2 linked regions of the Methylococcus capsulatus genome follow. Each later gene encodes a partner of the first gene's protein in a complex. Links are inferred from orthologs where the notes say so. Each region holds a gene or a part of one and is shown on either strand. Other genes may lie near its edges. The genes, in order: accC and accD.

Region 1 (14,621 bases):
ACCCACAGGTGCCCCGCCCGCAAACGACGCTCCTCGTTCTTCTTCAGCCGCAATACCGACAATTCAGACATACAGTCGCCAACCCAAGCACCATTGGCGCTTGAATAAAGAAAAGGCGGTTCCCGAAGGGGACACGCCTGGAACAGGGTCAGATCAATTCGAAGGTGAAACCGCTGATGTCCCGGGCGGGCTTCGCCAGTTCCAGGCGGACTTCCAGAGACTTCCCGACCGGCATCATGGACATACCGGTTCCCTTCGGCAGGTATTCCGCCGGCGAAAACACCCTACCCGCCGCCGGCTTCCCCTGCCGGTCGACCACACGCAGGACGATCGAAGGAAACACCTGGGCCGCCGTGGACTGGTTGGCCATGACCAGCCGGAATTCGTAGCCGCCGGTGGCCGGCACCGGCCGTAGGGTCCGCTCAACGATCTGGATGGATTCGACGTCGCTGTAGGGCGGTAGCTGGCATCCTACGGCATTGCACAGCATCACCAGCCATGGCCGCAGAGCCTCATCCTGGGCAAATCGAGTGCTGCCGAAATAGGCCACCTGGCCGAGCAGAGCGATCGCCAGGGCGATGCTGCCGACACCCCAGGCCAGCCGGAGGAAAAACCCCGGGCGGGGGGACTGATCATATCCTCTCGTCCCTCCCCGGAACCAGCGTCCCGCCCCGGCCTTCGGCGGCTGCGAATACGGATCGGGAACACTCTCCTCCAGTCCCGGGAGGGCATTGAAAACACGACCGCAGTGGTCGCATAACATGACACCCCGCCCTTCCCGTAGCTGGCGCACCGAGATTCCGTAAGCCGTACCACAGGAGGGGCAGCGGGTAAACACCTTTAAGTCCGTCTGACCCCAGCGAGCCGGACCCAGCCCTCACTGAGCACGGCGGGTTCCATTTCGAAGCCTTTTCGCGCATACACAGAGGCCACAGCGTCCGCCTGCTCCGCCAGAATGCCTGAGAGTACAATCCGGCCGTCCGGCCGCAACCGCGACCGCAAGGCATCGGCCAGTTCCATCAAGGGATTGGCCAGTATGTTCGCCAATACGATGTCGCTCTCGCCGTCCACCAGATCCCAGGGCAAGGCCACCTCGATTCGGTCCCCGACGCGGTTCTGCCGGGCGTTTTCCACGGTGGCCGCCAGCGCCTGCGGATCGATGTCGACGGCATGGACGCGGGCGGCCCCGAGTAACGCCGCGGCAACGCCCAGGATGCCGGAGCCACAGCCATAATCCAACACCGATGCACCGTGCAAATCCGCCGCATCCAGCCATTCCAGGCACAACGCGGTGGTCGGGTGGGTCCCGGTGCCGAACGCCAGCCCCGGATCCAGCCGCATGACCACTGCATCGGTTTCCTCGACCGTGAAACCGGTTGGGCAGACCCACAACCGGCTGCCGAAACGCATGGGGTGGAAATGTTCGAGCCAGGCCCGCTCCCAGACCTGGTCGGCCAGCGTTTCCTCGCTCCAGTCCCTAAGCCTTTCCTCGCCGAATTGCCCACCGAGCGCCGAGCGGATTGCTGCCAAGTCGCCATCCTTCTCAAACAGACCCACCACTCGGGTTTGCGTCCACACCGGAGTCGTACCGAGCGGAGGCTCGAACAACGCTTGATCCCCGGCGTCCAGGAAACTGACGGACAAGGCGCCGGCATCCATCAGCGCATCCGACACATCTTCGGCCAGTTCCTCGTCGACGGTCACCATCAACTGCTGCCACATGACTTTAGTGCTTGAGCCCCAGCTTCTGCTCTAGGTAATGGATGTTCTGCCCGCCCGCCTCGAAAGCACTGTCGTTGACGATATCGAGCAACAGCGGAATATTGCATTTGATTCCGCCGATCACCATCTCGTTCAAGGCCGTACGCATCCGGGCGATCGCTCCGGCGCGAGTTTCACCATGGGCAATCAGCTTGCCGATCATGGAATCGTAATACGGCGGAACACGATAGCCGTTGTAGATGTGGGTCTCGACACGGATACCCGGCCCGCCCGGCATATGGAACTGCTCGATCAGCCCCGGCGATGGCATGAAATTGACGGGATCCTCTGCATTGATCCGGCATTCGATGGCATGCCCGCGCATTTCCACTTCGGCCTGACGGATCGAAAGCGGCTCGCCGGCGGCGATCCGCAGCTGTTCCTTGACGATGTCGAAGCCGGTGACCATTTCGGTCACGGGGTGCTCGACCTGGACCCGGGTGTTCATTTCGATGAAATAGAACTGGCCATCCTGGTAGAGGAATTCGAACGTGCCGGCGCCGAGATAACCGATCTCTCTGCATGCCTGCACGCAACGCATGCCCATCTCATCCCGCTGTGCCTGGGTGATGCCGGGTGCCGGCGCTTCTTCCACGACCTTCTGGTGACGGCGCTGGGTGGAGCAGTCACGCTCCCCCAGATGAACCACGTTGCCGTGTGAATCCGCGATCACCTGAAACTCGATGTGGCGCGGATTCTCCAGAAACTTCTCCATGTATACCATGTCGTTCCCAAACGCGGCGCCGGCCTCGCTCCGGGTCAGTTCAATGGAAGCGGCAAGACTGGCCTCGCTGTGCACGACCCGCATGCCGCGCCCGCCACCGCCACCGGCAGCCTTGATGATGATGGGAAAACCGATCCGTCTGGCGATTACCAGATTCTCTTGCTCGTTCTCTCCCAGAGGGCCGTCCGAGCCCGGCAGAGTGGGGATCCCGGCCTTTTTCATCGCTTCGATGGCCGCGACTTTGTCTCCCATCATGCGGATGGTTTCCGGCCTCGGTCCGATGAAGATGAATCCGCTCTGAATCACCTTTTCGGCGAAATCGGCGTTTTCCGATAAAAAGCCATAGCCGGGATGGATCGCCAGAGCATCGGTGACCTCGGCGGCACTGATGATCGCCGGAACATTCAGATAACTGTCACGCGAGGCCGCCGGTCCGATGCAGACCGACTCGTCGGCCAGGCGCACGTGCTTCAGATCGCGGTCCGCTTCGGAATGTACGGCGACGGCCTTGATCCCAAGCTCGCGGCAAGCACGGAGGATGCGCAAAGCGATTTCACCGCGATTGGCGATGACGACTTTACCTAGCATAGTGAGTACCTTGGAGACTGTTGAGCCGAAACGGGCCGAAGGCTATTCGATCACGAACAGCGGCTGGTTGTACTCCACGGGCTGACCGTTCTCCACCAGAATCTTGGTCACTATGCCGGCCTTGTCGGCTTCGATCTGATTGAGGATTTTCATCGCTTCGATGATGCAGAGCGTGTCGCCGACTTCGACCCGCTGCCCCACTTCCACGAACGCCTTGGAACCGGGAGAGGGTGCCCGGTAGAACGTGCCCACCATGGGGGATCGCACCTCGTGGCCGGTAGTTTCCTTGGCCGCTTCGGTGGGTGGCGGTGCCGGCTGCCCGGTGGGAACCTGGGATACCGCCGCTGGCATCGTCCCCGCCGCCAAGGCGGCGGGGACCGCGAGGCTGGAGGTGTAACGACTGATCCGGACGGACTCTTCCCCTTCGCGAATTTCGATCTCCGCGATATCCGATCCCTCGATGATATCGATCAGTTTTTTTATTTTTCTAATATCCATCTATAACGACCTATATGTCATTTGCAGGGCGGCCTGGAGCGCCAGTTCGTAGCCCACGGGGCCCAATCCGCAGATGACCCCCTTGGCAATATCGGAAAGATAGGAATGACGGCGGAACGGCTCGCGCGCATGCACGTTCGAAATGTGTACTTCAATGAAAGGCACGGCGGTGGCCAGCAGCGCATCGCGCAAAGCGACGCTGGTATGGGTGAACGCACCGGGATTGATGATGATCATGTCGACCGCGTCGCGGAACGCCTGGTGAATGCGTTCGATCAAAGCATGTTCGGCATTGCTCTGAAAGAAATCGATCGGCATGCCCGCCGCCCTGGCCTGTGCCTCCAGGCGCGATTCGATATCCGAAAGCGTGTCGCTGCCATAGATGCCGGGCTCACGCACCCCCAACAGATTGAGGTTAGGCCCGTTCAGCACCAAGATACCCGCCATTGCGCGTGCCAGCTCTTAAATATCGATGAAATCGCCCAAACAGGCGGCGGTATTCTGCCGAAATGACAGTATCTTGTCCACAAATGCAGCAACAGGCCGGTTGGCGGCATCATCGGGGCGACATGAGCCGCGGCCCGATGGCGGCCAGAAAGCCGTTCTTCGTCTGGGGCCCCAGGAAAGTCGCGAGCACCCGCCCGCGGCCGTCGAAAGCCACGCTGAAGGGCAAGCCTCCGCCGGCATTCCCGAGGTGCGCCGCCAACGTATCGCCACCGTGCTCACCGACCAGGATACGATAGCCCACCGGCAGCTGCCGCAAAAACGCCGCAACCGCCTCACGGTCCTCCAGCGCCAGACCGACGACCTTGAGCCCGCGCGGCCCGAATTCCGCATGGAGGTCGTCCAGCACCGGCATTTCCTCCCGGCACGGTTCGCACCAGCTTGCCCAGAAATTCAGCAGCAGCACTTCGGAACGCTCATCGGACAGACGCACGGGGTGGCCGGAAAGGTCGGGAAACACCGATTCCGGCCCCTGCCAGTCGGGCGCTGCAACCGACAGCCAACGCTGCGCCAGCGCCCCCGCCAGAAGGGCCAACACAGCGACCAGAACCAGCACGAACCTATCGGACACCGTCGAACAGCCGCTCGAGGTGATGGACGAACTTTTCCGACTCGGTAAAGCCCACCAGCCGGAAAGGTTTCCGCTCGCTCCGGTCGGGACCGAAAAACAGCGTCGCCGGCGGACCGACCAGACCGAAGCGCCGTAGCAATGCCTGGTCCTCATCGCCGTTTTCGGTGATGTCGGCCTTGAGCAGCACCATCTCTTTCAGCTTCGCCTTGACCGCAGGATCGCTGAAGGTGTGACGCTCCATCTCCTTGCACGACACACACCAATCGGCGTAGAAATCGAGCATCGCCCAGCGTCCGGCAGAAGCGGCCTCATCCAGACGAGCCTCCAGTTCCGCCAGGCTCGCCACCCTCAAGAAAGGCGGGGGACCGGCATCGGCGACGGCAGCCGGGGGAGCGGCCACCCCCCGCAAAGGTTGTAATGGATCGCGGCTGCCAGCCGCCACTCCAAGCAGCATGAACACGCCGTAGACGGCCATCGCCACACCCAGTCCTTTCCATAGCTTGCGCCAGCCCGAAGCCCCCGCGGGCAGGGCATCGAGCGCCCCCATGTATACGGCCGGCACGATGAGCAGCAGCGCCCACATCAGCATGGCGAGGGACAGGGGGACGATCCGCTCCAGCATCGATACCGCCACAGCCAGCATGGCCACGCCGAACACCGACTTGACTGCATTCATCCACATGCCGGCCTTGGGCAGCAGTTTGCCCGCCGAGGTGCCGATTGCCAGCAGCGGCAGTCCCATGCCCAGGCCAAGGGAAAACAGGGCGACCCCACCCAGCAGCGCATCGCCGCTCCGGCCGATGTAGATCAGCGCCCCCGCCAGCGGTGCCGCCACGCAAGGCCCCACGAGGCCGGCCGACAGCAGTCCCATCACGGCCGCGCCAGCCAGACTGCCCGCCTGTTGCCGCGAACTGAGCGCCGCGATCCGCGACTGCAGGGCGATCGGGAGCTGAAGCTGGTAGAAGCCGAACATGGATAGCGCCAGCACCACGAACAGGCCGCTGAAAGCTCCGATCGCCCATGGGTTCTGCAATGTGGCCTGGAGGTTAGCACCGAACAGGGCGGCCAGAACTCCGAAGCCGGTGTAAGCCAAGGCATGGGCGAGCACATAGGCCAGCGACAGCGAAAACGCCCGGCGCGTGGTGATGGCATGACCGTGGCCGACGATGACGCCGGAAAGAATCGGGATCATCGGGAAAATGCAGGGGGTGAAGGCGAGCAGGACGCCGAAACCGAGGAAACTCAGCATGTTGAGCCAGAGCGAACCGCGCCAGAGCCCGTCGGCAATGCGGTCCTGCTCGGTGATGACGGTCGCTCCGGCCACCGCCGAGACACTTTTTCCTTCCGCAGCGGCCGGCAGGGCGAGCTCGACCGTCTTCGCCATCGGCGGGTAGCAGACGCCCCGCTCGGCGCACCCTTGGAAGCCGGCCTCCAGGGTGAGGGTGCGAGGACCGCTGTCGGTCCTGACCAAGGGAATGTCAACGGCGACCTCGCCATGGAAGATTTCCACCGCGCCGAACTCTTCGTCGATCTTCGGCTCCCCGCGCGGGAACGCATAGCCCCCCAGAGCGACGCCCTCGGAATCGCGCAAGACAATGCGGAATTTTTCGCGGTAGAGGTAATAACCGGGCGCGATCTGCCAACTCAGCCGGAGGACGTCGCCGGTCGGCGCCTCGGCGAAAAAGCGGAACGCTTGATCCGCCGGCAGCAAGTCCCCGTTCGCCGGCCCACTGCCGATACCCCGGAGCGCACCGGCCAGCCGCGTGAACGCCCCACCACCGCCGATCGCAGCGGTTGTCACCCCGATCCGCCGCTGGTACGGTGGGAAGCAGACACCGGCATCGGCACAGCCCTGCACCGTCACCTCCAGTTCCAGCGACTCCGGCAGTGCGGATTCCGCAACGAGAGGTAGCTGGACCTCGACATGTCCCCGGTAAGTTTCGACTTCGCCGAAAAATGCGTCCTGCTTCTTGTAGCCTGCCGGAAAGACCGGCTCGCCGAGGCGGACACCTGGGGTGCGCGATGCGAACTTGAATTTGCTCCGGTAGAGGTAATAGCCGTCGGCGATGTCCCACGCCAGCGAAACCATGCCGGCGCCGGACTGCCGAGCAGTTACCGGGAACGCCCGCTCCGGCGACAGGAGGTCACGGCCGTCTACGGCGAGCACAGGCGCACTGGCCAGCCCAAAAACCAGGAGCAGGCCGATCCATCTCACGGCGTCACGCATGTTCCGACCCATTCGAGATATTCCGGCAATCCGCTTTGGATGGGGATCGCGATGATTTCTGGAAGTTCATAAGGATGCCGCGCCCTCAACCAGGTCTGCAGTTCCACCTGACGGGACGCCCGAGTCTTGGCAAACAGAAGACATTCCGCCGATTTCTCGAGAACACCCTGCCACCGGTAGACCGACCGTACCCCGGAGACAATGTTCACGCAGGCCGCCAGTCTCCCTTCGACCAACCCTTCCGCCAAAACACCGGCGGTTTCCTCATCCGGACAGCTGCAAACGACTAGACAGTAGACCGATGTCATGGGAAAAAGTGCGCCCGTTGTTTAAAGTTTACAGAAACCCGTATCGATGAATCCGTTGAAACTCGCCATCCTGGCGCTACTGCTGCTGCCGATCGCAGAAATTTACGTCTTGATCCGTGTCGGCAGCGTGCTCGGTTTTCTGCCGACCCTTCTGCTGCTCGGCTCGGCAGCACTGGCCGGAACCTATCTCATGCAAACCCAGGGACTGAAAACCTTCGCTCGCATCCAGCAAAGCCTGGAAGCCGGGCGTATCCCTGCACAGGACATGATCGAAGGCGGTCTGATCCTGATTGCCGGCATTCTTCTTCTGATACCCGGCTTCCTGTCCGACGGGGCGAGCCTTATCCTGCTGCTGCCGGCATCGCGCCGGCTGATTGCGGCCTATCTCGTCGAGCACATGCTCCGGGATTTCCAGCCACCGGACTCACCGGATTCCGGCGCCCGAACCCTCGAAGGACAGTTCCGACGCGAGGACTAGCCGGGCGCATCCCTGCGCCGGAGGACCGCTGTCCATCAGTGGGATTCGGTGCCGGAATGGGAACCGCTATCGGGTGCCGGTTCATTCGGATCGACGGTGCTCTTGGAGAGCCCGGAATACACCGGACACCAGCGCATGAGTGCGGTGGCCACGAGGACGATGCCGATCAGCAGCAGGAAGATATTCCCGAGGAACACTGAAAGCAGCAGCGCTACGGCGCCGCCTATCATGCGGTACTGGCGATCTTTCAGGCCGACGTTGAGCTCACGCTTTAGCATTTTCTTATAATCAAAAGCCATTGTCATAACCTCCTCTTGAACGTGCGGTCGCTTAAGGGAAAACCCTTGCCCTCTGCGGAGGGAGGGCCGGGCGAGGAAAACGGGCACGGCGCATTGGGCCATATCCCTGGGGTAAAGCTTCTCGATTGTGCAGGCTCCCCAGGTATTGCGCAAGACGGGTGTAAAATGCCCGTCATGGACATCACCGACATCATCGCTCCCCTGAACGAAGCCCAGCGTGAGGCCGTCACCGCACCGGACCGCTCGCTGCTGGTGCTGGCCGGAGCAGGCAGTGGCAAGACCCGCGTATTGGTACATCGCATCGCCTGGCTGCTTCGGGCCGAAGGCGTCTCGCCGCATGCCATCCTCGCCGTGACTTTCACCAACAAGGCCGCGAACGAGATGAAGGCGCGGATCGAAGCGCTGCTCGAGCTGTCGACTCAGGGCCTGTGGGTCGGCACTTTCCACGGCCTGGCGCACCGTTTCCTGCGTCGCCATGCGCCCGAAGCCGGACTGCCCGAGGGCTTCCAGATCCTCGATTCCGACGACCAGTACCGGTTGATCCGCCGGCTGCTCAAAACCCTGGAACTGGACGAGGCGCGCTGGCCGCCGCGCCAGATCCAGTGGTACATCAACACCCAGAAGGATGAAGGCCGCCGGGCCAGGAACCTGCCCGACTCCTACGACCCGTTCGAACAGCAGATGCGGCGGATCTATCTCGCCTATGAGGAACTGTGCCAGCGTTCCGGCCTGGTGGATTTCGCCGAGCTGCTGCTGCGCACCCACGAATTCCTGCGCGACAACGCCGACGCCCTCGCACACTATCAGGAACGCTTCCAGCACGTGCTGGTCGATGAATTCCAGGACACCAACAGCGTGCAGTACGCCTGGCTACGGTTATTGACCCAGGACCGCGACAATCTCAGCGTAGTGGGCGATGACGACCAGTCCATCTACGGCTGGCGCGGCGCCAAGATCGAAAACCTGCACCGTTTCCGGCGGGACTACCCGCGCCACCGGATGATCCGCCTGGAGCAGAACTACCGCTCCACCGGCAACATCCTCAGCGCCGCCAATGCTCTGATCGCCCGGAACGAGGGGCGGCTCGGCAAGAATCTGTGGACCGAAGGCGGCCGGGGGGAACCGATCTCGGTCTATGCCGCCTTCAACGAGCAGGACGAGTCCTGTTTCGTGATCGAGCGGATCCGCCGCTGGGTGGAGGAAGGCGGAAGGCGCAGCGACGCGGCCATTCTGTACCGTTCCAACGCCCAGTCGCGCCAGTTCGAGGAAAAGCTGCTGGCCCTCGGCATCCCCTACCGGGTCTATGGCGGCCTGCGTTTCTTCGAGCGCGCCGAGATCAAGGACGCCCTCGCCTACCTGCGGCTGATAGCCAACCATCACGACGATCCCGGCTTCGAACGGGTCATCAACACTCCGACCCGCGGCATCGGCGCCAAGACCCTCGACCTCGTCCGCGAACTGGCGCGCTTCGAGCAGCTGTCGTTGTGGGCCGCCGCGGAGAAGTTGATCGGCGACGGCGTGCTGCCCGCCCGGGCCGCAGGCGCCCTGGCCGGATTCCTGGATCTCGTCGAAACCATGGCCGCCGCGGCCCAGGGGCGGGCGCTGTGGGAACAGGTAGAGCTCGCGGTCAAAAGCTCCGGCTTACTGGAACATTACCGTAAGGAGAAAGGCGAGCAGGCGGAAGCCCGGGTGGAAAATCTGGAGGAACTGGTCGGCGCCGCCCGCCAGTTCGAGCTGGATCCGCTGATCGATCCCGAACTGGGTGGCCTCGACCAATTCCTCGCCCACGCGGCGCTGGAGGCCGGCGAGAACCAGGGCGAAAGTTGCGAGGACTGCGTCCAGCTCATGACCCTGCATGCGGCCAAGGGCCTGGAATTCAACCTGGTGTTCCTGGTCGGCCTGGAGGAAGGCTTGTTTCCCAGCCTGCAGTCGCTGGAAGACCCCGCCCGCCTCGAAGAAGAACGCCGCCTCTGCTACGTCGGTATCACCCGGGCGCGGCGCAAGCTCTATATCACCCACGCCGAGTGCCGGCGGCTCTACGGCAAGGAGACCTATCCGCGGCGATCCCGTTTCCTGCGGGAACTGCCGCCAGACTGTCTGGAAGAGGTCCGGATGAAGGGCGGGGTCAGCCGGCCTGTCGCATCCGCGATGCAGTCGGCCGATACGTCGGCCATGCCCGGCGCAGGCGCTCGCGGGGGATTCAGGTTGGGCCAGCGGGTCCGCCACGGCAAGTTCGGCGAGGGCGTGATTTTGCAACAAGAGGGCGACGGAGCCCAGGCGCGGGTCCATGTCAATTTCGCGGAGGTGGGCGCCAAATGGCTGATGCTGGCCTACGCCAACCTGGAACCAATCTGAACGCACCCACAAAAAAAGCTGGCGGAAAGTGGCGCATCCATGACAGTTCTTCAGTTCAAAGACACTCTGCCGCCAGGCCAAAAGTGAGGTTATGCGCCAGCTATCTAGCAAGACCGATGCCAACAAAGCCAGCCCATGATTTGCACGGTTTGAGGACTACGAACCGGTTCCGCTCCGGATACGGCAGGTCAAAACCCGGAAACAAGCAAGTCTTTTCACGCAGTTCCCGCCATTCCACGCCAGCCCACACTTATGCCATCATCGTCGCTCCACGAATAAAGCCCTGGGTGCAACCATGTCCGAAGCGATCGCCGCCACCTGCCGGTTCTTCCTGACTTACAGCGGTGTGAACCTCCCTCTCAAGTTGACGACCGAACTCGAACCGGAACAGCTCAGCCACAGAAACACCTATTTTCAAGGGTTTTTCGACGACCAGGACCGCCTGGTCGGCCTGCAGAAGATGGTTTACGGCGAGGTCGAGATGGAGCACCGCTATGCCTATCACCGGAATGGCAAACTCAGGCGCGCGGAAATCACCGATGCCGAGGGCGAGCTGACCGTCCTGGATTTCAACGAAGACGGCTTACGCCTCGCCGGCGCGGCAATGGACTGAGTCAGCCGCCCCGTGTCCTGGACTCCGACTTGGGAAACGCCCGGCCCGCAGCTTTCAAGGCCCATAGAAAACGGCTGAATTCGATGCCCAGCCTCGTCTCGAGCCGGCGTGCCCGTTGTTCCATCGCATCCATGGCCGCCCGCTTCGGTTCGGAGGCGAGCGAAAACCCGATCAGGTTACCCCGCCCCGGAACCGCCAGCCGGAATGCCGGCCCGTCAAAGGCTTTTCTCATCATATCCAGAGCCCGGTTGCAAGCTGCGGTCTGCGAACCCCAGAGATTGATGCCGAACACGCCGGCCGGCCGTAGCATACCCGCGCAGCCGAAATAGAACGACTCCTCCGCCACCGGCGAGGCCATGCCCTCCCCGTCGAACAGATCAGCGAGAATGAGATCGTAGGCGGCAAGCCTCCCCGCCTGTTTGACGAATTCCCCAGCGTCACCGACCGTGACGGATAACCGCGGGTGCAACGGCAGTCCGAAGAACCGGTGGGCAATCTCGACGACCACCCCGCGCCGCTCCACCACGTCGATCTGACAGGCCGGAAAGTGCTGGAACAATGCCTTCGCCAGCGAACCGCCACCGAGCCCGAGCAACAGAACGTCGGAAGGCTGGGGATGGAACAGTAAGGCGCTCAGCATCGCCCGCACATAAGGCAGCTCGACCCGGTCCGGTTCCTGTAGACACATGGCGCTTTGCCGCGCCGGTGTACCGAAATGCAAGGTCCGTACACCGAACGTATCGACCACCTCGATCGAACCGTAAGCGTCCCGCGCGAAGTGGATGAGGTCCCCCCCGAACTTCCTGGACGGCATGCACGTCGTCGAAACAACCATGGCCTCTCTCAGCGACGGCAAATCAGGTGATATCCCACACAAACCGGGGCGATTGCCACAGCCCCGACCCCGGTTCCACCGGAAAGACTGATGCCGATCCACGAAGACACGGCGCGTCGAATGAATGGCATGGATTTTGTGTACTCACCAAACGAATGCTTTGCCTTTCTGGGGTACGCCGGGGACCGACACACTTCTTCTTCGCGAAGACCACCTTCTCCTCTCCCAAGTCTTGCACTCTCGTCTTCTCACTCGACTGCTCGTCCCTGGTTGATTTTTTCGCCTCATAAGGTTTGCCATCCGGCGGTATAATTTCCCATTCGTCTCCTCACCGCCACGTCCGCTATGGACCATCGTGTCGTCATCGCACCCAGACGTGCCGTACTTTGCCTGACACTCCTCATGATACAGGCGGCCTGTACCCCTGTGGTCAACCATCCCGGCCCGAATGTGGCGCCGCCGCGACTGTACGCCGGCCATTTCATCGCCCCCGATGGCGCGGTGCTGCCGGTCCGGCACTGGCTGCCGCCCGGAACACGGCCCAAAGCCGTCATCGTCGCCGTCCACGGCTTCAACGACTACAGCCTAGCTTTCGAGCCTTTGGGCAGTTATCTAAAGACCCAGGGAATCGGCTGCTACGCCTACGACCAACGCGGCTTCGGGCTGGCGCCGGGGCGCGGCCTCTGGGCGGGAGTCGAGGCCTATACCGGGGATCTCAAAACCTTCGTCGGCCAGGTCCGGGTTCGACATCCGGGCGTGCCGGTCTATCTGCTCGGGGAAAGCATGGGCGGCGCCGTGGCCATCGTCACCATGACCTCCGCCCGCCCGCCACGCGTCGATGGCCTGATCCTGTCCGCGCCGGCGGTATGGTCGCGCAACACCATGCCGTGGTACCAAAGCTTGTTGCTGGCTGTGAGCTCGCATACCCTCCCCTGGTTGCGCATCACCGGCGAAGGACTGGGGGTGATGGCATCGGACAACATCGAGATGCTCCGCGGACTGGGGCGGGATCCGAACGTCATCAAAGCCACCCGGGTCGACGCGATAAAAGGCTTGGCAGACCTGATGGACACCGCCCAGGAACGTGTCTCAGGACTCAAGATTCCGACCCTCGTGCTCTATGGTGAGCGCGACGAGATCATTCCGAAAGCGCCGCTCATGATCCTGCTGGACAAACTTCCAGCCGGCACCCGCTTCGCCTATTACCGCCAGGGTTACCACCTGCTGTTGCGCGACCTCCAGGCTGAGAGGCCCTGGCGTGACATCGCGGCCTGGATCACGACACCGGCGGCGCCGCTGCCATCCGGGGAGGAACGCCAGGCCGCCAAAGACCTCCCGGCAGCGGACGGCACCTGAAACGGTAAACTCAGCGCCCGCGCTTCAAGGCCTGCGCCAGCGCCTCGGCCATGGCGCCTTGGGGTACCGGCTGCGGAGTGGCCTTGCTGCGCGGCTTGCCGGCCGGCCCTCTCGCCTCCGGACGCGGCGGCCCCGCTTCGCTCTTCACCGCGTCGCTGCGCATCGACAGGGCGATCCGCTTGCGCGGGACATCGACCTCCAGCACCTTCACTTGAACCACGTCCCCGGCCTTGACCACCTCGCGCGGGTCGCGCACGAACCGGTCCGCCAGGTGGGAGATGTGAACCAGACCGTCCTGATGCACGCCGACATCGACGAAAGCGCCGAAATTGGTGACGTTGGTCACCACCCCTTCCAGCCGCATACCTGGCTGGAGGTCCTTGAGCTCGGTCACCCCATCCTTGAAACGGGCGGTCTTGAACTCCGGCCGGGGATCACGGCCGGGCTTCTCCAGTTCGCGCAGGATGTCGGTGACGGTGGGCAGCCCAAAGCGCTCGTCAGTGAACTGTTCGGCATTCACGCTGCGCAGGAAGGCCACGTTACCGATGAGCTCGCGAATATCCTTGCCGGTGCGCTGGACGATCTTCTCCACCACCGGATAGGCTTCCGGATGCACGGCGGAAGCATCCAGCGGATGTTCGCCATTGGCAATGCGCAGGAAGCCGGCAGCCTGCTCGAAGGCCTTGGGCCCGAGCCGCGAGACCTTCTTCAACTGCTCCCGATTGGAGAACGGCCCATGCTGGTTGCGGTATTCCACGATATTCTGACCCAGACTCTGCGATAGGCCGGAGACGTAACGCAGCAGCGAGACCGAAGCGGTGTTGACATCCACCCCCACCGCGTTCACGCAGTCCTCCACCACCGCATCGAGGGTACGGCCGAGTTGGGTCTGGTTGACATCGTGCTGGTACTGGCCGACGCCAATCGACTTGGGTTCGATCTTGACCAGCTCCGCCAGCGGATCCTGCAGGCGGCGAGCGATGGACACCGCACCCCGCAACGACACGTCGAGCTCGGGAAACTCATGCGCTGCCAGCTCCGACGCCGAATACACCGAGGCCCCGGCCTCCGACACCACCACCCGGGTCACGCCCAGTTCCGGATGGCGCTGCATCAGATCGGCCACCAATTGGTCAGTCTCGCGCGAAGCGGTACCATTGCCGATACTAACCAAGCTGACGCCGTGACGGGCGATCAGCGCCGCCAGCGTCGCGATGGACTCGTCCCAACGGTTCCTGGGGGCATGCGGATAGATCGTGTCGGTGGCCACCAGTTTGCCGGTGCCATCGACCACAGCGACCTTCACGCCGGTGCGCCACCCTGGATCCAACCCCAGGGTGGCACGCTGCCCGGCCGGCGCCGCCAGCAGCAAATCCTTCAGGTTGCTGGCAAACACCCGGATGGCCTCGGCCTCTGCCGTCTCCCGCAGGCGCTGCATCAGATCGAGTTCGATGCGGGTCAGGAGCTTTGCCTTCCAGGCCAGGCGCACGGTTTCCAACAGCCA
Region 2 (14,520 bases), 620 kb from region 1 along the record:
CCTTGTCGCGCATCATGGCGAATACCGCGTGCACCGGGCGTCCTTGCTTGAACTGCCGCAGAAACTCCGTGAGCACATGCACCGCATGGGGATTGTGGGCGACGTCAAGCAGCACTGTGGGGCCGCCTTCCAGGATCTGGAACCGCCCCGGCAAATGGACGCTGGCCAGTCCCGCCCGAACGGCGGCTTCCGGTACCGGAAGCCGGGGCCGGATGGCCTCGATCACCTGCAGCACCGCAGACATGTTGAAATACTGATGATCGCCCCGCAGACAAGGCTCGGGCAGCGCCGTGTGGGTTTCGCCGCGTCCGTACCAGATCCAGCCGTCGTCTTCCCGCCGGAAGGAAAAATCGCGCCCCTGTATCAGTAAGTCCGCCCCGATCGCCTCCGCATGCCGCAACACCGTGGCCGGAGCATCGGGATCACCCAGAATACAGGGTCGCGCCGGCCGGAAGATACCGGCCTTTTCCAGGCCGATGGCCTCGCGGGTTCCCCCCAGCCATTCCTCGTGGTCGATGCCGATACTGGCGATCAGCGCGGCGTCGGCATCGACGATGTTCACGGCATCGAGCCGCCCGCCGAGACCGACCTCGAGGATCTGCGCATCGAGTCCGGCGCGGCGGAAGATGTCCAGCGCCGCCAGCGTGCCGAACTCGAAGAAACTCAGCGTCGTATCGCCGCGCACCGCTTCGATGCGATCGAAGGAAGCGCAGATGGCCGCGTCCTCGACTGGCATCCCGCCTATGCAGATGCGTTCGTTGTAGCGCAGGATGTGGGGCGAGGTATAGGCGCCGACACGATAACCGGCCCGGCGCAGGATGGTGTCCAGCGCTGCGACGCAAGAGCCCTTGCCGTTGGTACCGCCGACGGTGACGGTGAAAGGCCGGTCCTGAGCCGGATTGAGTGCGCGGTAAACCCTGCGAACCCGTTCCAGACCCAGATCAATGGCCTGGGGGTGCAGGGTCTCCTGCCAAGACAGCCACTCCCCGAGAGTCGAGAAGCGCATCAGCTATTCGGCTTCCGGGTCGTCCACCGGCAACGCGGAAAGATAGCGGGCCAGATCGCCCTCGCCGCCGCCCTCCCCGATCGCCGGCAGCGGCGCCTTCGGCGCGGCGGGAGCGACGCCAGCCCGGCCGTCCCGAGTCAAAAGCGCCAGCAGCGCGGCGATGCGCTCCCGCAGATCGCGGCGGTCAACAATCATGTCGATGGCGCCGTGTTCGAGCAGGAATTCGCTGCGCTGGAAGCCTTCCGGAAGTTTCTCCCGCACCGTCTGCTCGATCACGCGGGGACCGGCGAAACCGATCAGGGCGCCCGGTTCGGCGATGTTGATATCGCCCAGCATGGCAAAGCTGGCCGAAACCCCGCCCATGGTCGGATCGGTCAGGACGGAAATGAACGGAATCCTCGCCTTGGACAAGCGCGCCAGAGCGGCGCTGGTCTTGGCCATCTGGAATAGCGACAGCAGCGATTCCTGCATACGGGCGCCGCCGCTGGCGCTGAAAACGACGAATGGCGCACCATGCTCGAGGCTGTGGTTGACGCCGCGCACGAAACGTTCGCCGACCACCGAGCCCATGGAGCCGCCCATGAACTCGAAATTGAAGGCTCCCGCCACGACGGGCAGACCCAGCAGCTGACCGGCCACCACGATCAGCGCATCCTTTTCGCCGGTCGCTTTCTGCGCCTGCAGCAAACGGTCCTTGTACTTCTTACTATCCTTGAATTTGAGCGGGTCCTGGGGTGCCAGTCCTTCACCGATTTCCAGCCGGTTGCCCGGATCGAGAAACAGGTGAAGACGCTTGCGTGCGGAAATGCGCATGTGATGCGAACACTTCGGACAAACCTCGAGATTGCGCTCGACTTCCGACTTGTACAGGATCGCATTACAGCTCGGGCACTTGCACCACAATCCCTCGGGCACCGTACTCTTGGTTGATGCCTCGGTGCGGATCTTGGAAGGGACGAGTTTATGGAACCAGCTCAAAGTCATGATTTCTCTCGGATTCAGGCATCCATCGCGCGCCGCATGGTGGCGAGCAGGTCGATGATGTCCTTACGCGCCTGTTCGGGCCGGTCCTGAGCCGCCGCGATCTTTTCCACCAGGGCACTGCCCACCACCACGGCATCAGCGAACCGCCCGATGGCCGCCGCGGTGTCGGCATTTTTGACGCCGAAACCGACCCCGATGGGCAGATCGGTCAGCGACCTGATGTGGGCGATCCTGCTTTCGACTTGGCTGAGGTCGAGATGCGATGCACCCGTTACCCCCTTGAGTGATACATAGTACAGATAGCCGCGAGCGAGCGCTGCCATCCGCCGAACCCGCATGTCGGAACTGTTGGGCGCCAGCAGGAAAATCGGATCGATTCCGGCCCGGTGTAGCAGCGGCACGAACTCACCTGCCTCTTCCGGCGGCATATCGACGGTCAGTACGCCATCCACGCCAACCGCCCTGGCGCAGTCGGCGAACCTCTGGTAGCCCATGCACTCGACAGGGTTGAGATAGCCCATCAGCACGATGGGTGTCGCCTGATCGGTCCGGCGGAACTCGGCCACGAGATCCAACGTCTTGCGCAAGCTCATGTGATGGACGAGCGCGCGTTCACTGGCCTTCTGGATCACCGGTCCATCGGCCATGGGATCGGAAAACGGCACCCCGAGCTCGATGATGTCGGCCCCGGCTTCGACCATGGCATGCAGGGCCGGCACCGTGAAACCCGGCTCCGGATCGCCGGCAGTGATGAAAGGAATCAGGGCCTTGCGCTTGGCTTCACGCAACACTTGGAAAGTCGAGGTCAGACGGCTCACAGAACGATACCCTCCCGGGTGGCGATGGTGTGGATGTCCTTGTCGCCACGGCCGGAGAGGTTGACCAGGACGATCTTGTCGGAACCGAGGCTCGGCGCCAGCTTGAGGGCATAGGCCACGGCATGACTGGATTCCAACGCCGGAATGATGCCCTCCAACCGGGTCAGGGTGTGGAATGCCTCGAGCGCCTCGGCGTCGGTCGCACTGACATAGGTCGCACGGCCGGAATCCTTGAGCCAGGCATGCTCCGGCCCGACGCCGGGGTAATCCAGGCCGGCGGAGATGGAATGGGTCTCGATGATCTCACCGTCTTCGTCTTCCATCAGATAGGTTCGGTTGCCATGCAGCACGCCGGGACGGCCGGCGCTCAGCGGCGCCGAATGACGACCGGTCTCGATGCCATCACCGGCGGCCTCGACCCCGTACATGGCAACTTCCCGGTCGTCGACGAAGGGGTAGAACAGACCGATGGCATTGGAACCGCCCCCCACGCAGGCGACCAGCGCATCGGGCAGGCGCCCGGTCATCTCCAGCATCTGGCTGCGCGCCTCGCGGCCGATCACGGCCTGGAAATCGCGCACCATGGCGGGGTAGGGATGGGGACCTGCCACCGTACCGATGATGTAGAAGGTATCATCGACATTGGTCACCCAATCGCGCATGGCTTCGTTCAAAGCGTCTTTGAGCGTTCTGGAGCCCGATTCGACCGCCACCACGGTGGCACCGAGCAGTTTCATACGGAACACGTTGAGCGCCTGGCGCTGGACATCGACCGCACCCATGTAGACCACGCATTCCATTCCCAGTCGGGCGGCCACGGTAGCGGTGGCGACGCCGTGCTGGCCGGCACCGGTTTCGGCGATCACCCGTCGCTTACCCATACGCTTGGCCAAGAGGGCCTGACCGACGGTGTTGTTGACCTTGTGCGCACCGGTGTGATTGAGGTCTTCCCGCTTGAAGTAGATCTGTGCACCACCGAGCTCACGGCTCAGGCGTTCGGCATGGTAGATCGGCGAAGGACGGCCGACGTAATGGCTGAGATCGTGATCCAGCTCGGCGAGAAACTCCGGATCCTTCATGTAGCGATGGTAGGCGGCTTTCAGCTCCTCCAGCGGCTCCATCAGGGTTTCGGCGACGAAAATGCCGCCATAAGGTCCAAAGTGACCGCGGTCATCCGGCAGGTTATAGGGCTGAATCTCTTCTCGCATAGTCAAATTCGTACACCTCGCGTAAAAACGCCGCCATTTTGTCGTGGTCCTTGATTCCCTTCCGCTCCCTCTCCACCCCACTCGATACATCCACCGCGTAAGGCTTCGCCGTTCCCAGGGCTACTCTCACATTGGCCGGGGTGAGCCCGCCCGCCAGGATCAACGGCAGACCGCAATCGGTTTCAGCCCTGCGCCAGTCGAACGTCATCCCGGTTCCGCCCTGCTCTCCCGGCTGGTAGGCATCGAGCAGCAAACCGGCGGCACCGGCATACCGGCGTGCTTCGGTCCCGACATCGACACCTGGCTTCATCCGCAAAGCCTTGATGAACGGCCGGCCGAAGTCAGCGCAATACTCCGGGGTTTCTACGCCGTGAAACTGCAACAGATCGATCCGCACGCCAGCGCAAATCTCCCGAACCAGCGCCGGCTCGGCATCCACGAACAGACCCACCACGGTGACGAATGCCGGGACGGCCGCGGCGATGGCCTGCGCCTGACCGATGCTCACGTTGCGCGGACTGGGACCGTAGAACACCAGACCCAGAGCATCGGCACCCAGAGCCACTGCGCAAGCCGCATCCTCGACCTGCGTGAAACCACAAATTTTAACCCGAGTTCGCCCTGAGAGATATGCCGGTATCATGATTCAACGTCCGGGTCGTAGCGGCGGGCATCCGCCGGCAGATGCGCGAAAATGGGATCGCGCACCAGCCCGAATTGTTCCGGATAACACACACCGCCCAGGTACAGCCCGTCCGGCGGCGCCGTGACGCCGCCTCGAGCGCGGTCCCGCATGGCCAGCAGTTCGCCGACCCAGGCCGGATCGCGCTTGCCCGCCCCCACTGCCATCAGCACCCCGGCAATGTTGCGCACCATGTGATGCAGGAAGGCATTGGCTGCGATTTCCATGACCACCCTGTCACCTATCCGACGCACGTGCAGGAAATGCACGTGACGGAAAGGGCTGCGGGACTGGCACTGCTGGGCTCGAAAGGACGAGAAATCATGTTCGCCGATCAGATGGGCCGCTCCTTCCCGCATCCGCTCGACGTCCAACGGCGCATGGCACCAGGTGAGCTGGCGGGGCCGCAAAGCGGAACGCATGGGGCGATTCAGTATCTCATAGCGGTAGTAGCGGGCGATCGCACTCAACCGGGCATGGAAATGGGGCTCGGTCTCCCGCACCCATAGGATCCGCACGTCCTCCGGCAGCGCGGTATTGGCTCCCAGCAGCCAAGAGCGCTCACTACGCCGGCTTTCGGTGTCGAAATGCGCCACCTGCTCAATGGCATGGACACCCGCATCGGTACGTCCCGCACACACGACCCGGACCGAAGCATCAGCGACCCGGCTCAAAGCCCGCTCGACCACGGCCTGAACGGTGCGCTTACCGTTCTGCCATTGCCAACCGGCGAAGCCGCTGCCATCGTATTCTATGCCTAAGGCGATCCTCATGTTCCGGGCCCGATTCGAGGCGCGCTATCGTACCAGAAACGGTCCCTCCCGCTTTATCCACAGATTCTGTGGATAATTCTGTGAACCCCCTGCAGACGGCCTTCGCAACCCTTTGATTCAGCAAGACACGGCCGTCCCTGACAAAATCAAGACAGCGACGGCACAGGTTTTCTGGGGCCTGTATCGGCGAAGCAGGCACGGCTGTGCCGATACAGGTGGAATCGGGCTTCTTATTTGGCTTTGTTCAGACCCGTGTCCTGGATCGCCTGTTTGCAACGCGAACTGACCTTGGCTTCGTTCTTTTCCAGGCACGCCAACAGCCGCCCTTCGCCGGGATCGACATTGGCGCAGAATTTGTCCAGATCGTCGTCGCACTCCGCAGCCACATAGCTCAGAGCGTTGACTTCACGCTGAAGCTGGGCCGCGGCATCGTAGATGGAATATTCGCACCGTGTGGAGAGCTTGTCCTGGTACGCGTAAAGACAAGCCAGTTGGCGTCCGTCTCCGGGCATCACATCCTTGCAGAACTTGTCCAGTTCGGCCTTGCAGCCGGTCTTGAAAGTGGAAACCGGGTCGTCGACCCGAGCCTGCTCGGCGGGCGCGGGGCCTTTGGTTTCGGCCTTCTTCGCCGCACAAGCGGGCTGCGTCAGGAATGCCGCCAACAGCAGACCGGCGAACAGAGAGCGTGCACTGTGCATGAGATGTTCCTTTTTATGGGTGATGTGAGGAATCGCGCCCCCCTTGCCCGCAAGTTCCGGCCTGAACCGGCCCTTCCGCTGGCGGCGCACGTCCGGCATTGTAGCCAGACACCCTGGAAAAACCTATCCGGCTTGAAACAGGCTCCGTCCGAACGGCCGGGGACTGCCATTTTTGCAAAATGAAGGAAGGGGGTGGAAAATAACCCAGCGGCACACTCAGCCATGCCAGGTCCGCTTCCCTTCCGCCAAACGCACGAGGAGTCCACTCAAGGTTTGTCAGCCATCATGAAGCCCCCCTCCGAATCCACCATCCGGCTGCTCAACCGAGGACTGTTCGTCGCCGGGACAGTTCCTTTTCTCTCACTTGCACTGGGCAGTTTGACCCACGGCCTGGGTGCCAATCCCGTCGAGACCATTTCCCACAGCAGCGGCCTTTGGACATTGAGGCTCTTGCTGGGCACCCTCGCCATCACACCTTTGGCCAAATTCCCCGGCGGACACTGGCTCATTCGCCTGCGTCGTACAACCGCCCTTCTGGCCTTCTTCTATGCCTGCCTCCATGTTTCTAACTATGTGATTTTCGACCATTTTCTCGACGCGCGCGAAATCTGGCGGGACATTATCAGGCGCCCCTTTCTTGCTGCCGGTATGACGAGTTTCCTGATCATGGTTCCATTGGCCGCCACCTCCAGCCGGGCCCTGGCCCGACGTCTCGGCCACAGAAACTGGCGCCTCCTGCACCGATGGGCGTATGTCTCGGCCGCGGCCGGCATATTTCATTATTTCTGGCTGGTAAAACGGGACACGTCAGGACCAGCCTTCTACGTCGCGATTCTGGCGGTCCTGCTGTGCCTGCGACTGGACGATGCGAGCCGGCGGCGAGCCAGCCACCCCTCCACCGGTCCGCGACAGCCCACGATTGCGAACCCCTCGGCACCGCAACCGACGGATTAGCGGCGGAACCCGGTAAGCAGAACCCTCTCCCTCAGCTGGTCCTATAATATAATTTCCTTTGAATGCCATACAGTAAACATGCTCTGCTTTAACCGCATAACGAGCCGCTTACGTATCGGACAAACCTGAAAAACAAAACCGTGCCATGCTTCCTGTCATGATCGGCGGCGGTTCCCAAGACCCTATGAAATCCCAAGTTTCATGTCATGGAAACCACTTGACGGCGCCGGCACCCCTTTCAACCGCCGGCCCTCAATGCTCCCGAACGCCACTGGCGTCCTCATTCCAGATCGGGTTATCCCGGTCCTCGGGATCGAGTTTGACCACGTCCTCCGGAAAAATATGCCAGAACGAACGGTCGATCGCGCCCTCCTGATAATGGCCTTCTTTCCGTCCGTGAAAAAATGGGCACCACCAGTTCTCCACCAGCTTGACCAGATAAGCATGCCATTCGAACAATCCCACGCTGAAAGGACAATACCAAGTACAATTAAGTACCCAAAACAACCTGGACTGGGTGGGACTGAGCCTGTAGCCAGGCCGCATGACGATCTGGTTTGACAGCTTATATCGGAAACTGGCTCGATCAGGCAAAAAGTCTTTCAACGTCTTTACGTTTTCCGCCCCCATCAGCTTAAGATGGAAATAACTGATATAGGCGCTGATTATCACAAAAGGCAGAGTCAGGATAGGCAGATAAATCATGAATACCCCGAAGATGCGCGTTGCATACGGGATTTGACCATGGTTTTTACCGATCACGACGCGGTTCCCGCCAATCCCTGACGAGTCACAAGTTTCGCACTTTTTCATTTTGAGCCTCAGCCAAAGCGTTCTAGTTCTTATCCGTGCAGCCCAGTCAGGCCCGGGGCGGCACCACATATCCTCTGTTTCCGATCCCGACACAGATCGCCAGCCGGTCGCTGCAGAGAACCTATGAGATCGAAAGCTCTGCGTCAAGCCAAAATGGCCAGACCGCAGGACAATGATAGAACCGACCGGCGGCGAGCACCGGGGAGGGACAGCGCCAGGGCGGCGCCGGAGCCGACGAGCTGCGGACAGGTGTTTGCACCGAACGATGCAAAGCCGCTTTTCCCTTGGCCGCCTCCTGCATTTCTGGCTAGGATGGAGGTCACCCTGACGTTCAGGAGGATTACTGCATGCCCTTCTTCAAAGCATCGAGCAATTTGCTACCGGTGGCCGCATCGTCGCTACCCACCAGCACCATCACGGTCATGTGATCGCCCATTCGAATGCACTCGATCACTGCCAGGGTCTTGTCGGTCCAAGAACGGACGGAATCGGCGTCCTTACTGATCCTACCCGTCGTCTGCGCCGACATGAGCGACTCGCCCCGGCTCACGCAGTCGGCTTGGCTCAGGTTCGACTGCATGTGATCCCAGTACATGTTAGGGGTGGCCAAGACGGCTCCAGAAGCGCCCAGCAGGGCGGCCAACATCAGAAAAGATTTCGCAAACATGGTCGGTCCTCCTCGTCTTTACATTCAAAAAACAGGATCCGCTTCGGGAGCGTTTGCCGGTAGAAGCGAAGGCTCGCCTTGCAATCTGCATATCACGTCAACCTTGACGAAGCTGCCCAGCGGGAACGTGGGCGACGCCGGCATTGGCCCGTTACTCACGATCCCGCCCGACTTTAAATGTCAGGCTTCGAATGAATTATAGCCACGCAAAGTATCAGGCTTGTGGCTCGGCGAGTTGCCGTCGGCATGCCGCTCCTTGTAAAGGAGATAGATGAAAACCGCCATCAGCCCGATCAGAATCCAATATTTCAACCAAAACAAGAACTTCAGTTTGGCCAGAAATGCCGGATGGCCGAGGAGATAAGCGTTGAATTCAGCGAAGAAATTTTCGAACATAGTACCCGACCTCGCAGATCTGCCAGCCAGTTACCCGGCTTATTTTGCCGCCTTGCGCGCCGATTCGAGGGAATCGGCGGCAGGGACTCAGGGGGACGCGATGCCGGTACGTGCGCAACCTCCTTGCTTTGCTTCGCCGTGGACGCGCCTATCGACAAATTAGACCATAGCCAGTTGCTACCAGTTCCGACATCGCGTCGTCAGGCCGGTACGATACTCCCCAAAAGTCCCTGCCGCCGCCGTGTATAATCCAGTCCCGGCCAGCAGCATCGCATCCGGGCTTGGCCGACCCCGATTTTTGAGTGGAGTGGATCGCTATGAGCCAGTTCCTGAATGATTTGGAGGTACGCCTCTACGGCTGGGGTGAAGGCGCGGCCAATTGGATCACGCTGACACCTCTTCGCTATGAATCGGCTTTCCTGGGCGAGTCCGTGTACATTCCGGACGAGTTTGTCACCGATTTCGCGTCGGTGCCGCGACTTCCACTCGCCTATCTGCTGGCTGGAGGACGGGCGATCCGTCCCGCCGTCATCCATGACTATGCTTACCAAACCCACAGACTCCCTCTGGAGAAGGGTGGCACCCGCCCGCTGACCCGTGAGGAAGCGGACAACATCTTCAGGGAAGCCATGGAGGCCGACCCCTGGTCCGGCACAGGACCGTGGACACAAAGGCTCATGTGGCAAATGGTCCGCTGGTTTGGATGCCCGATCTGGGCCAGGCATGGCGATCGCCAAAACGCCCTCAACCCGCTATGGAGCCGGACTGGCTGGCCGGATCTGGCCCGATGATACGAAACAGCTGCGCAGAAATGAAAAAGGCTTGCGGGAGCGCGCAAGCCTTTGAATCTTGGTAGCGGGGGCAGGATTTGAACCTACGACCTTCGGGTTATGAGCCCGACGAGCTACCGGACTGCTCCACCCCGCGATTGAGAACAGCAATTATACCCGCGCTTCCGAGATTTGCAAGCCCTGTTAGTCACATCCTTGGGCAAGCCTCTTCAGTACCGGGGACTCACCTTCCGATCCCAAGCCCATGCGGGCTGCATCGGCCAGCGTGTGACGTTCGAGTGCGGCTAGGAAATCTTTCCGCGCTTCGTACAGGATGGCCTTGAGGAAACAGCCTCGGTCGATCCGGCAGTGACTGGCCTTCGGATCGAAACATTCGACCAGATTCATGTTCGGCTCGGTCAGACGTACCACCTCGGCGATGGTGATGGTGTCGGCCGGACGCGCCAGCCTCAGCCCACCGCCTTTGCCGCGCATCGTCACGAGCAGGCCGGCATTGGCCAGGGTGTTCACCACCTTCACCAGGTGATTCCGCGAAATCCGGTAGTACTCGGCGATTTCCGGGATGGTCGCCATGCCGGGTTCCGGCAGGCGGACCAGATAAATCAAGACCCGCAGCGAGAAATCCGTGAACTGGGTCAGTTGCATGGCTGATACCTGTTTGGACAGCTGACGATAGCATAACACGTGCTCGCAGGAGGGCTTGACACGAGCTCGTGTCGATCCTAAATTTGTATTTGCTATGCATCTTATAACAGTATTCGACCCCGGTGCATCGCATTCGCATAAATCGACTAGGAGAAGCTCATGACCGAAAAGAAACTCGCCGACTGGTGGAACGAATCCCATGCCTCGCTCTATGAAAAACTGGGAGGAGAAGCCGCGGTGAATGCCGCCGTGGACATCTTCTACCGTAAGGTACTGGCCGATCCCCGCATCAACCGGTTTTTCGAGGGGGTCGACATGGAAAAACAGGCCGCCAAGCAGAAGGCATTCCTGACCATGGCATTTGGCGGGCCCCACAATTACACCGGCATGGACATGCGGCGCGGACACGCGCACCTGGTCAAGCAGGGCTTGAACGACTCCCACTTCGACGCCGTCATGGAACACCTGGGCGCCACCATGAAAGAGCTGAACGTACCCGACGAGTTGATCGCCCAGGCGGCGGCAATCGCCGAGAGTACCCGCAACGACGTCCTCGGCCGCTAAAGCGCGGAATCGACAGGAGCGCCACCATGACGAGCATCACCTATGGCGGAAACACCTATCCCCTCGACAAGCACCAGTCCGTCCTGGATTGTCTCGTCGGGCACGGCGCGCCTGTCCCCTTTTCCTGTCGTAGCGGGGTCTGCCAGACCTGCCTGATGCGTGCCGTCCGCGGTGTCCCGCCCGAGGACTCGCAGCGGGGGCTGAAAGACTCGCTGAAGCTCCAGAACTATTTCCTTGCCTGCGTCTGCCACCCGACCGACGACCTCGAAGCGGCGCTTCCCCAAGAGGTCGTGTGCTCACTACCTGCGACCGTCACGGCCCTGGAACCGCTCAACGGCGAGATCATGCATGTGTCGCTTGAATGCCACGCCCCATTGGAATACCGGGCCGGGCAATTCATCAATCTGTTTCGCGACCCCACGCTCGGGCGAAGCTACTCCCTGGCCAGCGTGCCTGGGCATGACGAACATCTGCATTTGCACGTGCGGCGACTCCCGCAGGGAAGAGTCAGCGGCTGGATACACGAGGAGCTGCGCGCCGGCCAGACCGTGGAAATTCGGGGTCCAAGCGGTGACTGTTTCTATGTTCCCGGCCGGCCGGAGCAGGAGATGGTACTGATAGGCACAGGTTCCGGCCTGGCCCCGCTGTACGGCATCCTGCGCGATGCCCTGCGGCGAGGACACAGCGGGCCGATCCGCCTGTTCCACGGCAGCAGGAATCGGGCGGGTCTTTATCTGACCGGCGAGCTGAGGGAACTGGCGAGGAACCATTCGAATTTCGAATACGTGCCCTGCGTCTCCGGCGAAGAACCGGCACCGGGCCTGGAGGGAGGCCGCGCCCACGAGATCGCGTTCCGTGAGATCGGGGATTTCAAGGACAAACGGCTGTTCCTCTGCGGCCATCCGGAGATGGTGAGCGCTGCGAAAAAACGTGCATTCCTGGCAGGTGCCGCGATGAAAGACATCTACGCCGATCCGTTCAACGTGAACGCCGCGCCCTAGATCCACTCAGTTCCCACTCCAGCAGCGCTTCGTAGATCGGCAGATCGTGCAGACGGGCGGTGACCGCCTGCGCCGCGAAGCAGGCCGCCAAAAGCGGCAGGATGAGCGCATAGTTGCCGGTCATTTCGATCATCAGCACCACCCCGGTAAGCGGCGCCTGGACCACGCCGGTGAACAGAGCCGCCATCCCGGCCACCGCGAAAACCCTGGGCTCCACAGACAGCACCGGCGCCATCTGCTGGATGAGCATTCCGGAACCGAGCCCGAGCAGAGCGCCCAGCAGTAGTATCGGCGCGAAGATGCCGCCAGCCGCCCCGGTGGCGTAACTGCCGATGGTCAGAGCAAACCGAGCAGCGAAGTAGAGCGCAACCCGACTCAGCTCCAGGCTGGCTTCACCGTCCAATATCCGGCCGACCAGCCCCTGACCGCCGCCCAACAGATCCGGCGCCAGCCAGCCAACCAGCCCGACCGAGCCGCCCCAGCCCAACCAGAACACTTTGCGCGGTCCCGGACGGTCCGGGTGCAGCCGCTGTACCACTAGCAAAGCGCGATTGAAAGCGACACCAAGTAAACCGCACGATATACCCAGCCCGACGAACACCGGCAGCGTCGTCAGCGAGGGAGTGCCGGGAATCTCGACCCGGAACGCCGGCAACTCCCCCAAGGCCAGACGACAAACCGTGTCCGCGGCGACGCAAGCGACCGCCGCGGCGAAAAACACCGGCGACGAACATCGTTCACGCAACTCCTCGAGCACAAATATCAGCCCCGAAAGCGGCGCATTGAAAGCCGCCGCCAGACCGGCCCCGGCCCCGGCCGCGATCAACGCGCGACGTTCGTCGGGGGATGCCGAACATGTCGTAGCCATGCCCTCTGCAACCGCCCCACCCATCTGCACGGTCGGCCCTTCCCGCCCCAGAGCGAGTCCTCCCCCTATGCCGATCAGCCCGCTCAGAAACTTGACCACCAGCACTCGGGCCCAGCGGAACCCGCGCAAGCCCATCAGCACCGCCTTCACTTGCGGGATGCCGCTGCCGGCCGCTTCCGGCGCGAACCGCTCGACCAACCAGGCTGCCAGGAATACGCTCAGGGCCGATGCCGCTGCAGCGACGGCCAGCCCCGGTACACCGTAGCCGTGCGCGTAGTCCTGCAGTCGGGCGCGCCATGCTTCGCCGGCATCCATCCCGAGATGAAAGCCCACCGCGGCGGCGCCGGCCAGCAGACCCACCAGCAAGGCGCGCGGAAACATGTGCCGCCGCTCCCGATTCCGGCGGACGAACCGCTCTGCCTCAGTCATCCAGGAAGACATAGTGAAAATCGAACTGGATGTTGTGCGTCCAGACATCGGCGGTACCCGACGTACCCGCCATGTATTGGCCCAGATAGCCGAAATCCATGCCCAGATTCCGGCTCAAGCGATAGGAAATACCGGAGAGGATCCGGTTCTGGCATAATCCGGCCGGCCCGAATAGGCTGTAATTCGGACACACCATGAGTTCGTCCCCCATGTAAAACTCCACCCCCTCGGCCACGAAGCGTATGGGATGACTCCAGGTCACTGCCTCGCGGAAGCGGATGCCGACTTCACCACCCTGTTGCAGCACCCGCTCCTCGAGCCGGGTCCTGCTGACCAGCTTCCATCCCCCTGCTTCATCGGTGAGCACCGCCTCCACATACGGGCGATTTTCCTGATAAGCCGGCTGGCCCACCGGATGCAGCCAAGTGTGAGCGTAACCGATGCCGAGAAAGAATCGGGGGTCGACTTGATAGCCCACCCCCACCCAAAGCAAGTCCTCGTACATGCGCCAGGCATTCGGCGGATTGTCGTCGCGCAGGCGGACCTGATCCCGCACATACCACTTGAATTTGCGCCAGTCCGGAGACATGCTACCCAGACTGCCCAGTAGGCTCAGCGAAGTCCAGGCACCGGCCATGCCTTCGATTCCGCCGGCACCGGCCGCTTGACACGCTGCCATCAGCAGCGACGCTCCAAGCGAAAAACCGGCCGTCGAACGCATCCCACCCGCCTCTCTATTCGAACCGCTGAATCCCGTGCATGCTCGTTCTCCGGGCCGTGTTTGAAATGGAACGGCCTAAGGACTTTACTTTGGAGACTCACCCCGCCGCCTTCGAAAATACGCGCTAAAGGGTAACCCATATGCCCCGTTCCCCCTTCAGACACTGGCCCATCGCCTGCCTCACCAGCATCCTGCTGAGCTGTGGCGGCTGCAGTTCCGGAGCCCAACAGGCCAAACCGGCATCCGCCGCGGACGAGGCGCTGAACCGAATCGAGCACATCGTCGTGATCTACGCCGAGAACCGCAGCTTCGACAACCTTTATGGTCTCTTCCCCGGCGCCAACGGAATCGCCAATGCCAGCGAAGACTCCAAGCGGCAGATCGATCATGACGGCTCGCCCCTGCCCTATCTGCCGCCGGTCTGGCTGAGCGGCGATGCCAGACCCGACCCGGCCTTCCCGGCCCGACTGCCGAACGGCCCGTTCCGGCTGGACGCGCCGCC

Evidence for each region.
Region 2: the proteins of accC (region 1) and accD are in contact, whole or in part, in a solved structure (PDB 8UXZ), measured with the Escherichia coli proteins. The link is inferred for Methylococcus capsulatus from one-to-one orthologs.

What each region holds. Positions count from the first base shown.
Region 1 is NZ_CP104311.1:2,118,406-2,133,026, reverse strand. What follows is about bases 901-3,819. They hold accC (acetyl-CoA carboxylase biotin carboxylase subunit), read right to left. Parts: upstream 3,074-3,819; coding sequence 1,727-3,073; downstream 901-1,726. Other genes in these bases: aroQ (type II 3-dehydroquinate dehydratase), read right to left, coding at 3,572-3,819; accB (acetyl-CoA carboxylase biotin carboxyl carrier protein), read right to left, coding at 3,116-3,571; prmA (50S ribosomal protein L11 methyltransferase), read right to left, coding at 901-1,722. Also shown: N4J17_RS10600 (class I SAM-dependent rRNA methyltransferase), read right to left, coding at 1-71; N4J17_RS10595 (DUF3426 domain-containing protein), read right to left, coding at 149-793; more of prmA, read right to left, coding at 841-900; more of aroQ, read right to left, coding at 3,820-4,018; N4J17_RS10570 (TlpA disulfide reductase family protein), read right to left, coding at 4,128-4,646; protein-disulfide reductase DsbD, read right to left, coding at 4,636-6,873; divalent-cation tolerance protein CutA, read right to left, coding at 6,858-7,181; N4J17_RS10555 (FxsA family protein), read left to right, coding at 7,228-7,659; N4J17_RS10550 (YgaP family membrane protein), read right to left, coding at 7,695-7,958; uvrD (DNA helicase II), read left to right, coding at 8,133-10,313; N4J17_RS10540 (DUF6156 family protein), read left to right, coding at 10,609-10,926; N4J17_RS10535 (hypothetical protein), read right to left, coding at 10,928-11,740; N4J17_RS10530 (alpha/beta hydrolase), read left to right, coding at 12,107-13,117; N4J17_RS10525 (Tex family protein), read right to left, coding at 13,128-14,621. UniProt on the Escherichia coli protein: This protein is a component of the acetyl coenzyme A carboxylase complex; first, biotin carboxylase catalyzes the carboxylation of the carrier protein and then the transcarboxylase transfers the carboxyl group to form malonyl-CoA.
Region 2 is NZ_CP104311.1:1,499,968-1,514,487, reverse strand. What follows is about bases 1-2,818. They hold accD (acetyl-CoA carboxylase, carboxyltransferase subunit beta), read right to left. Parts: upstream 1,991-2,818; coding sequence 1,010-1,990; downstream 1-1,009. Other genes in these bases: trpB (tryptophan synthase subunit beta), read right to left, coding at 2,805-2,818; trpA (tryptophan synthase subunit alpha), read right to left, coding at 2,005-2,808; folC (bifunctional tetrahydrofolate synthase/dihydrofolate synthase), read right to left, coding at 1-1,006. Outside these bases: more of trpB, read right to left, coding at 2,819-4,016; N4J17_RS07440 (phosphoribosylanthranilate isomerase), read right to left, coding at 3,991-4,659; tRNA pseudouridine(38-40) synthase TruA, read right to left, coding at 4,656-5,471; N4J17_RS07430 (cysteine rich repeat-containing protein), read right to left, coding at 5,702-6,169; N4J17_RS07425 (protein-methionine-sulfoxide reductase heme-binding subunit MsrQ), read left to right, coding at 6,362-7,123; N4J17_RS07420 (hypothetical protein), read right to left, coding at 7,376-8,005; N4J17_RS07415 (hypothetical protein), read right to left, coding at 8,277-8,603; N4J17_RS07410 (hypothetical protein), read right to left, coding at 8,784-8,999; N4J17_RS07405 (DUF1353 domain-containing protein), read left to right, coding at 9,317-9,790; N4J17_RS07395 (Rrf2 family transcriptional regulator), read right to left, coding at 9,974-10,435; N4J17_RS07390 (group I truncated hemoglobin), read left to right, coding at 10,595-10,999; N4J17_RS07385 (2Fe-2S iron-sulfur cluster-binding protein), read left to right, coding at 11,026-12,000; H(+)/Cl(-) exchange transporter ClcA, read right to left, coding at 11,978-13,297; N4J17_RS07375 (DUF2490 domain-containing protein), read right to left, coding at 13,290-13,976; acpA (acid phosphatase), read left to right, coding at 14,159-14,520.